Sediminicoccus sp. KRV36: one gene and its partner. The protein of the gene in region 2 interacts with the protein of the main gene of each other region in a pairwise test. Links are inferred from orthologs where the notes say so. Each region holds a gene or a part of one and is shown on either strand. Other genes may lie near its edges.

Evidence for each region. Proteins that work in one complex are often made in the same cells at the same time.
Region 1: the proteins of secB (region 2) and secA interact in binary tests that used the Escherichia coli proteins (3 or more experiments, as listed by UniProt). The link is inferred for Sediminicoccus sp. KRV36 from one-to-one orthologs.

What each region holds. Positions count from the first base shown.
Region 1 is NZ_CP085081.1:516,640-521,305, forward strand. The notes cover bases 1,384-4,666. They hold secA (preprotein translocase subunit SecA), read right to left. Parts: upstream 4,320-4,666; coding sequence 1,584-4,319; downstream 1,384-1,583. Other genes in these bases: LHU95_RS02465 (DUF1345 domain-containing protein), read left to right, coding at 1,384-1,557; LHU95_RS02475 (peptidylprolyl isomerase), read left to right, coding at 4,517-4,666. In the rest of the region: LHU95_RS02460 (threonine/serine dehydratase), read left to right, coding at 1-937; more of LHU95_RS02465, read left to right, coding at 946-1,383. UniProt on the Escherichia coli protein: Required for protein export, interacts with the SecYEG preprotein conducting channel.
Region 2 is NZ_CP085081.1:307,432-313,179, reverse strand. What follows is about bases 1-2,982. They hold secB (protein-export chaperone SecB), read right to left. Parts: upstream 1,741-2,982; coding sequence 1,261-1,740; downstream 1-1,260. Other genes in these bases: LHU95_RS01490 (multidrug efflux RND transporter permease subunit), read right to left, coding at 2,532-2,982; LHU95_RS01495 (DUF2889 domain-containing protein), read left to right, coding at 1,670-2,461; LHU95_RS01505 (DegT/DnrJ/EryC1/StrS family aminotransferase), read right to left, coding at 1-891. Also shown: more of LHU95_RS01490, read right to left, coding at 2,983-5,675; LHU95_RS01485 (efflux RND transporter periplasmic adaptor subunit), read right to left, coding at 5,682-5,748. UniProt on the Escherichia coli protein: One of the proteins required for the normal export of some preproteins out of the cell cytoplasm. It is a molecular chaperone that binds to a subset of precursor proteins, maintaining them in a translocation-competent state.

The sequences.
Region 1 (4,666 bases), 210 kb from region 2 along the record:
GCAGCGCCTCAAGGGGCGCATTCGCCGCACGCCCATGCTGCGCCATCGCGCGCTGGATGAAGCGGCCGGCGGCGTCGTGCTGATCAAGCCCGAGCCCTTGCAGATCACCGGCAGCTTCAAGCTGCGGGGCGCCACCAATGCCGCGCTTCAACTGCCGCCTGAGGCGCGGGCGCGCGGCATCGTCACCCATTCCTCCGGCAATCACGGCCAGGCCATCGCGGCCGCTTGCCATGCGCTCGGCATGCCCGCCCTCATCGCCATGCCGCAGGATGCGCCGCGCGTGAAGGTGGAGGCGACGCGCGCCTGGGGTGCCGACATCCATTTCTTCGACCGGCACGGCGTGGATCGCGATGCGCTGGCCGCCGATCTCGCGGCGCAGCGCGGGGCGGCGCATATCCCCCCCTTCGATCATGCCGATGTCATCGCCGGGCAGGGCACCGCCATCCTGGAGTTGCTGGAGGATGCGCTGGCCGCCGGCTTCAAGCCCGACCAGCTGGCCATCTGCACCGGCGGTGGCGGCTTGCTGGCGGGCTCCGCCCTTTCGGCCCGGGCCATGGCCCCGCAGGCGCGCATCTATGCCATCGAGCCGGAAGGCTGGGATGATTACGGCCAGTCGCTGCGCGCCGGCCACCGCATCGCCAATGATGGCCAGGGCGCCGGGCTTTGCGATTCGCTGCTGTCGAAGCAGCCGGGCCAGATCACCTTCGCGGTCAATGCGCCGCGCGTCACCGATGGCCTGGCGGTGACGCCGGATGAGGTCTTCGCCGCCATGCGCTTCGCTTTCACCCACCTCAAGCTGGTGGTGGAACCAGGCGGTGCTGTGGCGCTGGCGGCGGTGCTGGCAGGCAAGCTCGCCACGCGCGATGCGGTGACGGGCATCATCCTCAGTGGCGGCAATGTGGATGCGGCGGTTTTCGCGCAGGCTATGGCGGCCTGAGCCTGGCGATGCGCCTCCCTGGTATTCTGCGCCACGGCTTCACCCTGCAAGGCCTGGGTACGGGCTCCGCGACCTTCCTGCTGCTCTGGGCCCTCGGCCTCTCGCTGGAGACGGCGGGGATGCTGGGGTGGTCGGCGCATATCCTGATCTATGCGGGCCTGGTGCTGCACCGCCTGGGCGATGCGCCGGCCGAGGCCATGCGCGGCCGCGCGCGGGAAATGACCGGCGGGCGTGCCGTACTGACCGGGCTGTCCGTCCTGGCGGCAGGTGCCTCGCTGCTGTTCCTGGTGCTGCGGTGGGATGGCCAGGCCGGCGCGATCGCCATCCTCGCGATCATTCTTTCGTGGTTCTATGTGCACCTGCTCTTTGCGCAGGAATATGCGCATGAATACTGGATGCAGGAGCGCGGCCTGGTGTTTCCGGGCGGCGACGGCACGCCGGAATTCGCCGAATTCCTCTATTTCGCCTTCACCATCGGCATGACCTTCCAGGTGAGCGACGTGACCACCGACAGCCCCGGCATGCGGCGCCTCGTGCTGCTGCACGGGCTGGTGGCCTTCGCCTTCAACGCCGTGATCCTGGCGGCGGCCGTGAATATCGTGGCCGGCGCGGCCGGGTAGGGGCCGCAAGCCGCGGCCCGGTCAGGTCAGGTCTTGCCGTGGCAGTGCTTGTATTTCTTGCCCGAGCCGCAGGGGCAGGGCGCGTTGCGCGGCGTCTTGTCCCAGGTGGACATGTCATTCGGGTCCACCTCGGAAATCACCCGGGTCTCCTGCCGCGCGATGGCCGCGGCGCCGTAATCCGCGCCCACCGGGGCTTGCGGCGCCATCTCATAGGGTTCGGCATCCGGGGCGGCGTGGCGCATGTCGGTCACGCGGATCGGCTCTGGCTCGGGCAGCGGCGCGTCGGCCGTGAGTTCGAGGCGCAGCAGCAGGGAGGTCACGCGCTCGCGCAGATCCTCCAGCATGTTGTTGAACAGCGCGAAGGCCTCGCGCTTGTATTCATTCAGCGGGTCGCGCTGGCCATAGGCGCGCAAACCAATGCCTTGCCGCAGATGATCCAGGCTGAGCAGATGCTCCTTCCACACCTGGTCAAACAGCTGCAGCAGCAGCGACTTCTCGACCATGCGCATGAAGTCGGGGCCGAGATTGGCGGCCTTGGCGGCCGCTGCCTGGTTGGCCGCCGCCTCGATGCGTTCACGCACCTGGACCTCGTCAATGCCTTCTTCCTTGGCATAGGCGGCGATGGGCAAATCAAGGCCCAGCACGTCCCGCACGCGCTTTTCCAGCCCCTCCAGATCCCATTGCTCGGGATAGGCATTCTCGGGGATGGCGCGGTCCACCATGGCGCCGATGGTCTCGTGCCGCATCTCGGCGATGGTCTCGCTGAGGTCGGCGGCTTCCATATAGGCGCGGCGCTGGGCATAGACCTCGCGCCGCTGGTCATTCATCACGTCGTCGTATTTCAGCAGGTTCTTGCGCGTGTCGAAGTTGCGCGCCTCGACCTTCTTCTGCGCCTTCTCCAGCGCCTTGTTGATCCAGGGATGGATGATCGCCTCGCCCTCCTTGAGGCCGAGCTTCGTCAGCATGCCGCCCATGCGGTCACTGCCGAAGATGCGCATCAGATCGTCTTCGAGGGAGAGGAAGAAGCGGCTGCCGCCCGGGTCACCCTGGCGGCCGGAGCGGCCACGCAGCTGGTTGTCGATGCGGCGGCTCTCATGCCGCTCCGTGCCGATGACGAACAGCCCGCCGGCCGCCTTCACGATGGGCTGTGCCAGCGCCACCTCGGCCACATGGCGCGCGAAGACCGTGTCGTATTCCTCGCCATGCCCCTCGGGCACCTCGGCCTTGGCCAGCATATCCGCATTGCCGCCGAGTTTGATGTCGGTGCCTCGGCCCGCCATGTTGGTGGCGATGGTCACGGCCCCCGCGCGGCCCGCCTGCGCCACGATGCCGGCTTCCTGCTCGTGATAACGTGCATTCAGCACGTTGTGCGGAATGCCCGCCTGCTTGAGCAGGCCCGAGATCAACTCGCTCTTTTCGATGCTGGTGGTGCCGACCAGGCAGGGCTGGTTGCGCTCGCGGCATTCGCCGATCAGCTTGATGACGGCCTCGTATTTCTCCAGCGCGGTGCGATAGACCTCGTCATCCTCATCCTTGCGCGCGACGGGCACGTTGGTCGGGATTTCGACGACTTCCAGCTTGTAGATCTCGGCGAATTCATCGGCCTCGGTCGCCGCCGTGCCGGTCATGCCGGAGAGCTTGGGATAGAGGCGGAAGTAGTTCTGGAAGGTGATGCTGGCCAGCGTCTGATTTTCCGGCTGGACGGTCACATCCTCCTTCGCTTCCAGCGCCTGGTGCAGGCCATCGCTGTAGCGGCGGCCCTCCATCATGCGGCCGGTGAATTCGTCGATGATGATGATCTTGTCGTTGCGAACGACGTATTCGACATCGAGCTTGAACAGCACATGCGCGCGCAGCGACTGATTCACGTGATGCACGATGGAGACATTGTGGCTGTCATAGAGGTTGCCCTCCACCAGCACGCCGGCCTCGGTCAGCAGGCGTTCGATATCCTCGCCGCCCTTCTCCGTCATGGAGACGGTGCGCTGCTTCTCATCCTTCTCGAAGCGCTCCGTGTCCTTCACGAATTCCACCATCACCGCATCCACGCGGCGATAGAGATCCGACGTGTCATCCGTGGGGCCGGAGATGATCAGCGGCGTGCGCGCCTCATCCACCAGGATGGAGTCCACCTCATCCACGATGGCGTATTGGAAGGGGCGCTGGACCATCTCCTCCAGGCGATACTTCATGTTGTCGCGCAGATAGTCGAAGCCGTATTCGTTGTTGGTGCCGTAGGTGATGTCGCAGGCATAGGCCTCGCGCCGCTCATCATCGCTCAGCCCCTGGACGATGACGCCGGTGCTCATCCCCAGGAAGCCATAGACCTGGCCCATCCATTCGCTGTCGCGGCGGGCCAGGTAGTCATTCACGGTGACGACATGCACGCCCTTGCCGGGCAATGCGTTCAGGTAGCACGGCAAGGTTGCGACGAGCGTCTTGCCCTCGCCGGTCTTCATCTCGGCGATCTTGCCGTCATGCAGCACCATGCCGCCGATCATCTGCACGTCGAAATGGCGCAGGCCGAGCACGCGCTTGCTGGCCTCCCGCACCACGGCGAAGGCTTCTTCCAGCAGGTCGTCCAGCTCCGCCCCTTCGGCCAGGCGGGCGCGGAACTCCGCGGTCTTGCCGCGCAGCGCCTCATCCGACAGGGCGGCGAGCGGCGCTTCGAAGGCGCTGATCGCGGGGAGGCGCGCCTGAAAACGCTTCAGCGAGCGGTCATTCGCAGAACCGAAGATGGCACGGGCAAGACGAGCGAACATGAGCTGTGGATTCTCTCCGGGCGCCGCCCGCGGGAGGGGCGGCTTTGGGCTACGGACAGGTAAGGTCCCCATGCCCCCGGGTCAACGTGCCCAGGGGGTATCCAGGGGGTATCTCGCTGCATCCGGGCCGGTTTGGCCGGGTTGTGGGGGGGGCGACCATCGGCCATTGTCGCGCCGACCCTGATGGATTCTGTCTGATGCCCCGCCTCCCTCTCTCGCTTCTTCTGCTCCTCGCCGCCGGCCCGGCCCTGGCCCAGGGCCCGGCGCCCACCCCCGCAGCCGCGCCCGCGCCCCCTGCCACAGCAACCCCCGGCGCGGCCGAGGACCCGAACCCTGTCCTGGCCCGC
Region 2 (5,748 bases):
GCCCTGTTCGGCCAGGGCCCGCCGCAGCGCCTCGCGATCGACGCCAAAATCGCGCGGGTCCACCTGCATCACGGTGAGCCAGCGTGAGGAGCTGGCCCAGCCGGGCTCGGGCATGAAGCTCAAGCCCGGGATCTGCCCCAGCGCCGTGACGTATCGGGCGAAGATGGCGCGACGGGCGGCCACGCGTTCGGCCAGGCTTGGCAATTGCGCGCGGCCGACCGCCGCCAGCAGCGAGCTCATCGCGTAATTGAAGCCAGTGGTTTCATGCTGGTAGTGGGCCCCCGGCTCCTTGGCTTGTGTCGCCAGGCTGCGCGCGCGGGCAATCAGGCTTGCATCCTCAGAGAGCAGTGCCCCGCCGCCGCCCGCCGTGATGATCTTGTTGCCGTTGAAGCTGAGGGCGACGAGGTTGGCGCCATGGCCGGCGGGCATGCCATGCTGCATGGCCCCCAGGGCGCAGGCGCTGTCCGACAATACGGGGACGCCCCAATTCTCGCAGGCGGCCCGGATCGCGGCCATGTCCGTGGGCTGCCCGTAGAGATCCGCCGGCACCACGCAGCGCGGCAGGCGCCCGCGCCGGGCCGCGGCGGCAAGCTCCTCCCGCAGCAGATGCGGGTCCAGTGTCCAGCTCGCCGGGTCCGCATCGAGGAAGCGCGGCGTGGCGCCCATCTGCACGGCGGGCGCCACCGTGGCCACGAAGGTCAGGCTGGGCGCCCAGACTTCATCCCCCAGCCCGACGCCCAGCAGGCGAAAGCCCATATGCAGCGCCGCCGTGCCGGAAGCCGTGGCCAGTGCATGCGGGAGCCGCATGACGGCGGTCAACTCCTCCTCGAAGGCGGTCAGGCCTGGCCCGGCCGGCGCGAGCCATCCCGATTCGAGGGAAAGGCGCAGCATCTCAAGCTCACCGCCCGCCAGATGGGGCGGTGAGAGATGCAGAGCCGGTGGCGCCCCCGCAATCTCCTGCGGGAAGCGCAGGAGGGGACGGGACGGGCTGGGGAACGCCATCGGCACAGGAGCCATACGGTTAACCTTCGGTTAAGGTCTGGCGTCCATTAAAGCGAGTGAAATTAAATGAATGCAAGCCCTGCGTGTAAATTCTTTGCGAATTTGCAACCCGCAGGGTGCCACACAGCTCCCAGTAAGGGGCCGCGCGGCCCCGATATGCCCTGGTCACGGCGCTGCGCCGCGGCAGCTACGGACCAGTCAGGTTGGGCCGACAGGACCTACCGCAGCTCTAGCCCACCTCGCCCAGGGCTTGCCCGTTCAGGCATTGCCCACGGGCTGGTTGCGGCGATTCTGCCACAGCTGCACGAAATCGATCGGGTTCAGCATCACGGGCGGGAAGCCGCCCTCACGCGTCACATCGGCGAGGATGTTGCGGGCGAAGGGAAAGAGCAGCCGGGGGCATTCCACCAGCAGCACCGGCTCCAGATGCTCCTGCGGCACGGTGATCGTGAAGATGCCGCAATAGGTGAGCTCGGCGATGAAGCAGGGCGTCTCCCCCACCTTCGCATCGGCGCGGATCATCAGCGACACTTCAAAGACGTTCTGGCCTTCCTGGATGGGGCGGGCCTGCACATCCAGCGCCAGGTCCACCCGCGGCTGCTCGCGCAGGGTGGCGAAGATCTCCGGGGCGCCGGGCACCTCGAAGGAAAGATCCTTGGTGAACTGGATGTTGAGCACGATCGGCATGGGCTCCTGGGCGGAGCTTCCGTTTGCGGGGGTGTTGGGCTGGTCGGACATGGGATCGCCTTCGGTCAATGCGGATGGGCGCGGCTACCACGCGGCGGCCAAGGCCGCCAGAGTCGCCGGCAGGCCCGGCCCTGCCTTTGCCCTTTGCGGCAGCGCATCAAAAGCCTATCTCTGGGGCATGCCACTCTCCGCCCCCGCCCCCCGCAAGCTCGAACACCTGCGCGATATCCAGTTGCGCGGCTATGTCCGGGAGGATGGCCTGGTGGATATCGAGGCGCATCTGACGGACACCAAGACCTACGGCTTTCCCTCCGAGCATCGCGGCCAGGTCGGCCCGGGCGATCCGATCCATGGCATGTGGGTGCGCATGACCATCAATGAGGACATGCTGATCGTCGCCTGTGAGGCAGCGTCCGACCATACGCCCTTCGCCGTCTGCCCCGGGGCCACGCCGGCCTTTGCCAATCTGGCGGGGCTGTCCATCGGGCCCGGCTTCAACCGCGCGGTGAATGAGCGCGTCGGCGGCGTGCTGGGCTGCACCCATCTGCGCGAGGTCCTGGCCCAGATGGGCACGGTGGCCTTCCAGACGATGTGGCCGTTGCGGCACCGGCGCCAATCGGCGCAGCGCAAGGCCGAGGCCGAGGGCGCGCCCCGCAAGCGCCCGGCCCTGCTCGGCACCTGCCATGCCTATGCGCCGAACAGCCCCGTCGTGCGCAAGAAGTGGCCGGAATGGAGCGACCTGGCGGAAAAGGTCGAGGAAACGCCGATCTGAGGGGAGCCAGGGGCCCTGCCCCCGATCTGGCCCCCGACCCTGCCAGGAGCCCGGCCTCCGGCACCTTCCTTCAGTGGGCTTTGGCCGGCTCCGCCTTGCCCATGCCGAGCATCCCCTTCAGGCGCTCGCGCAGCGACTGGAACACCACATAGAGCATCGGGATCATGAAGATGCCGAGCAGCGACGCCGCCAGCATCCCGCCAAACACCGGCAGCCCGACGGCCTGGCGGGAGAGGGCGGCAGCGCCCGTCGCCGTCACCAGGGGCACCAGGCCCAGGATGAAGGCGAAGCTCGTCATCATCACCGCGCGGAAGCGCATCTTGGAGCCGAGCACCGCCGCCTCCTGGATGGGCAGGCCTTTCTCGCGCTGCTCCTTGGCGAATTCAATGATCAGGATGCCGTTCTTGGCGGCCAGCGCGATCAGCACGACCAGCCCGATCTGCGCATAGACATTGAGGGGCAGGCCGGCGACGTAGAGCGCCGTGAAGGAACCAAGCCCCCCCACCGCGACCGAGAGCAGCACCGGCACAGGGATCGTCCAGCTCTCATACAGCGCCACCAGAAAGAGATAGGCAAAGAGCAGTGCCAGGGCGATCAGCGCGCCGGTTTGCCCGGCCGCCTGGCGCTCCTGGAAGGCGGTGCCGGTCCAGTCGTAGCTGTAGCCGGAGGGCAGCACGCGATCCGAGATTTGCTCCATGGCCATCATCGCATCGCCCGAGGAAACGCCCGGGCGACCCTGCCCGTTCAGCGTCAGGCTGCGCGTGTTGTTGTAGCGCTGGATAGTCTGCGGCCCGAGCACGATGCGCACATCGGCGAAGGCCCGCAACGGCACCATCTGCCCGCGTGAATTTCGCACCTGCAGGCGCCAGATATCCGGCAGGTCATCACGATCGGCGGCCTCCGCCTGGATATTCACCTGCCAGGTCCGGCCGAACAGATTGAAGTCATTCACGTAGAAGCCGCCCAGCGAGGCCTGCAAGGTGGTGAAGACATCGCTGATGCGCACACCCAGCGCCTGCGCCTTGTCACGATCCACATCGAGGTAGAGCGAGGGCGTGGTGGGCGAGAAGGTGGAGAATACGCCCACCAGCCGCGGATCCTGGTTGGCGGCCACCATCATGCCCATCATGGCGCCGCCCAGTTCCACCGGGTCCCGCCCCTCGAAATCCTGCAGCTGATATTCAAAGCCGCCACCCGTGCCCAGGCCCAGGATCGGCGGCACGTTGAACGCAAAGACATTGGCCACGCGGAATCCGGCACCGAAGCCGAAGACCGAGCGGATCCCGGTGAAGACACTCGCCTCCACCGTCTTGCGGTCCTCGAAGGGCTTCATGCGCGCGACCAGGAAGGCCGAGTTGGACTGCGCGCCGCCATCGATGAAGGAGAAGCCGATGATGGCGAGGATATTCTCGATGGCCGGATTCTGGCGCAGGAACGCCTCGACCTGGATCGCCGCGTCGCGCGTGCGTGCGACGGAGGAGCCTTGCGGCAGCTGGATCTGCACGAAGAAGGCGCCCTGATCCTCCTGCGGGAGAAAGCCCGAGGGCGTGCGGGTGCCCAGGGTGAAAATGCCGAAGGCGAAGGCGCCGGTCAGCAGGATGGAGATCAGGGCAACGCGCACCAGCCGCCCGACCAGCCACGCATAGCCGTCACGCACCTTGTCGATGGCGCGCAGCACATATTTGATCGGCCCGCGCTTGGGCCCTTCATGCCGCAGCACGATGGCGCAAAGCGCCGGCGAAAGGGTCAAGGCATTGATCGCCGAGATGATCATGGCGACGCTGATGGTGACGGCGAATTGCTTGAACAACACGCCCGCCACGCCCGAGATCAGCCCGATCGGCACGAAGACGGAGAGCAGCACCAGCGTGATGGCGATGATCGGCGCCGTGATCTCGCTCATGGCCTTGTTGGTGGCCTCGGCGGGGGTGAGGTCCGGCTCCTCCTCCATCACACGCTCGACGTTCTCCACCACCACGATGGCGTCATCCACCACGATGCCGATGGCGAGCACCATGGCCAGCAGCGAAATCGTATTGGCCGAATAGCCGATGGCGAAGAGCACCGCGAAGGTCCCGATCAGCGAGACCGGCACGGCGATGGTCGGGATGATGGTCGCCCGCAGTGAACCCAGGAACAGATAGACCACGATGACGACGAGGATGAAGGCCTCGATCAGGGTCTTGATCACCTCATACATCGTGTCGGTCACGAAGGTGGAGGTGTCGTAGATGACCGTGCTGCGCATCCCCTCGGGGAAGCGCTGGCTCATCGTGGCGAGCGTGCGGGTGATGAGCTGCGCGACCTGGACCGCATTGGCACCGGGCGAGAGATAGATGCCCATGGTGACACTGGCGCGCCCGTTCAGCCGCGCCTCCACATCCATGCTGGCCGCGCCCAGTTCCACCCGCGCGACATCGCGCACGCGCAGGGTGGAGCCGTCCGGATTGGCGCGGATCACGATGGCACCGAATTCATCGGGCGTGATCAGCCGGCCCTGCGCCTGGATGTTGAACTGGAATTGCTGGTCGTCGCCGACCGGCCGGGCACCGATGCGCCCCGCCGCCGCCTGGATATTCTGCGCCTGGATGGCGGCGATGATCTCCGATGGCGAGACATTGAGGTTGTTCAGCCGGTCCACTTCGAACCAGACGCGCATGGAGTAATCCTGCGCGCCGAACATCTGCACATCGCCCACACCGGGCAGGCGGCGCAGCGTATCCAGCATGTTGATGGTGACGTAGTTCGAGAGAAACAGCGGCGGATGTTCGGGATTGGTCGAGGAGACGCCAATGAATTGCAGAACGGCCGAGGATTGCTTGCGCACGGTGACACCGCTGCGCTGCACTTCGGGCGGCAACCGCGCGAGGATGCCCTGCACGCGGTTGTTCACGTTCACCGTGTTGATGTCCGGGTTCGTGCCGAGCGCGAAGGTGACCGCCAGCGTGTAGCTGCCATCACTGCCCGAATTGGAGCGCATGTAGAGCATGCGGTCCGCGCCGTTCACGGCACTCTCGATCGGCTGCGCGACGGTCGCTTCCACCACGCCGGCGGAGGCGCCCGGGTAGCGCGCCGTCACCTGCACGACGGGCGGTACGATATCCGGGAATTGCGCGACAGGAATGTTGAACATGGCCAGCGCGCCGGCCAGGGTCATCACGATCGAGATGACGATGGCGAAGCGCGGGCGGCGAACGAAGATGGCGGAGAACATGCGCGGTCAGCCCGGCCGGCCGCCGGGGGCGGGCGTGGCCCCGGGCGGGCGGGCCGGGGCGCCGGCCGGGGCG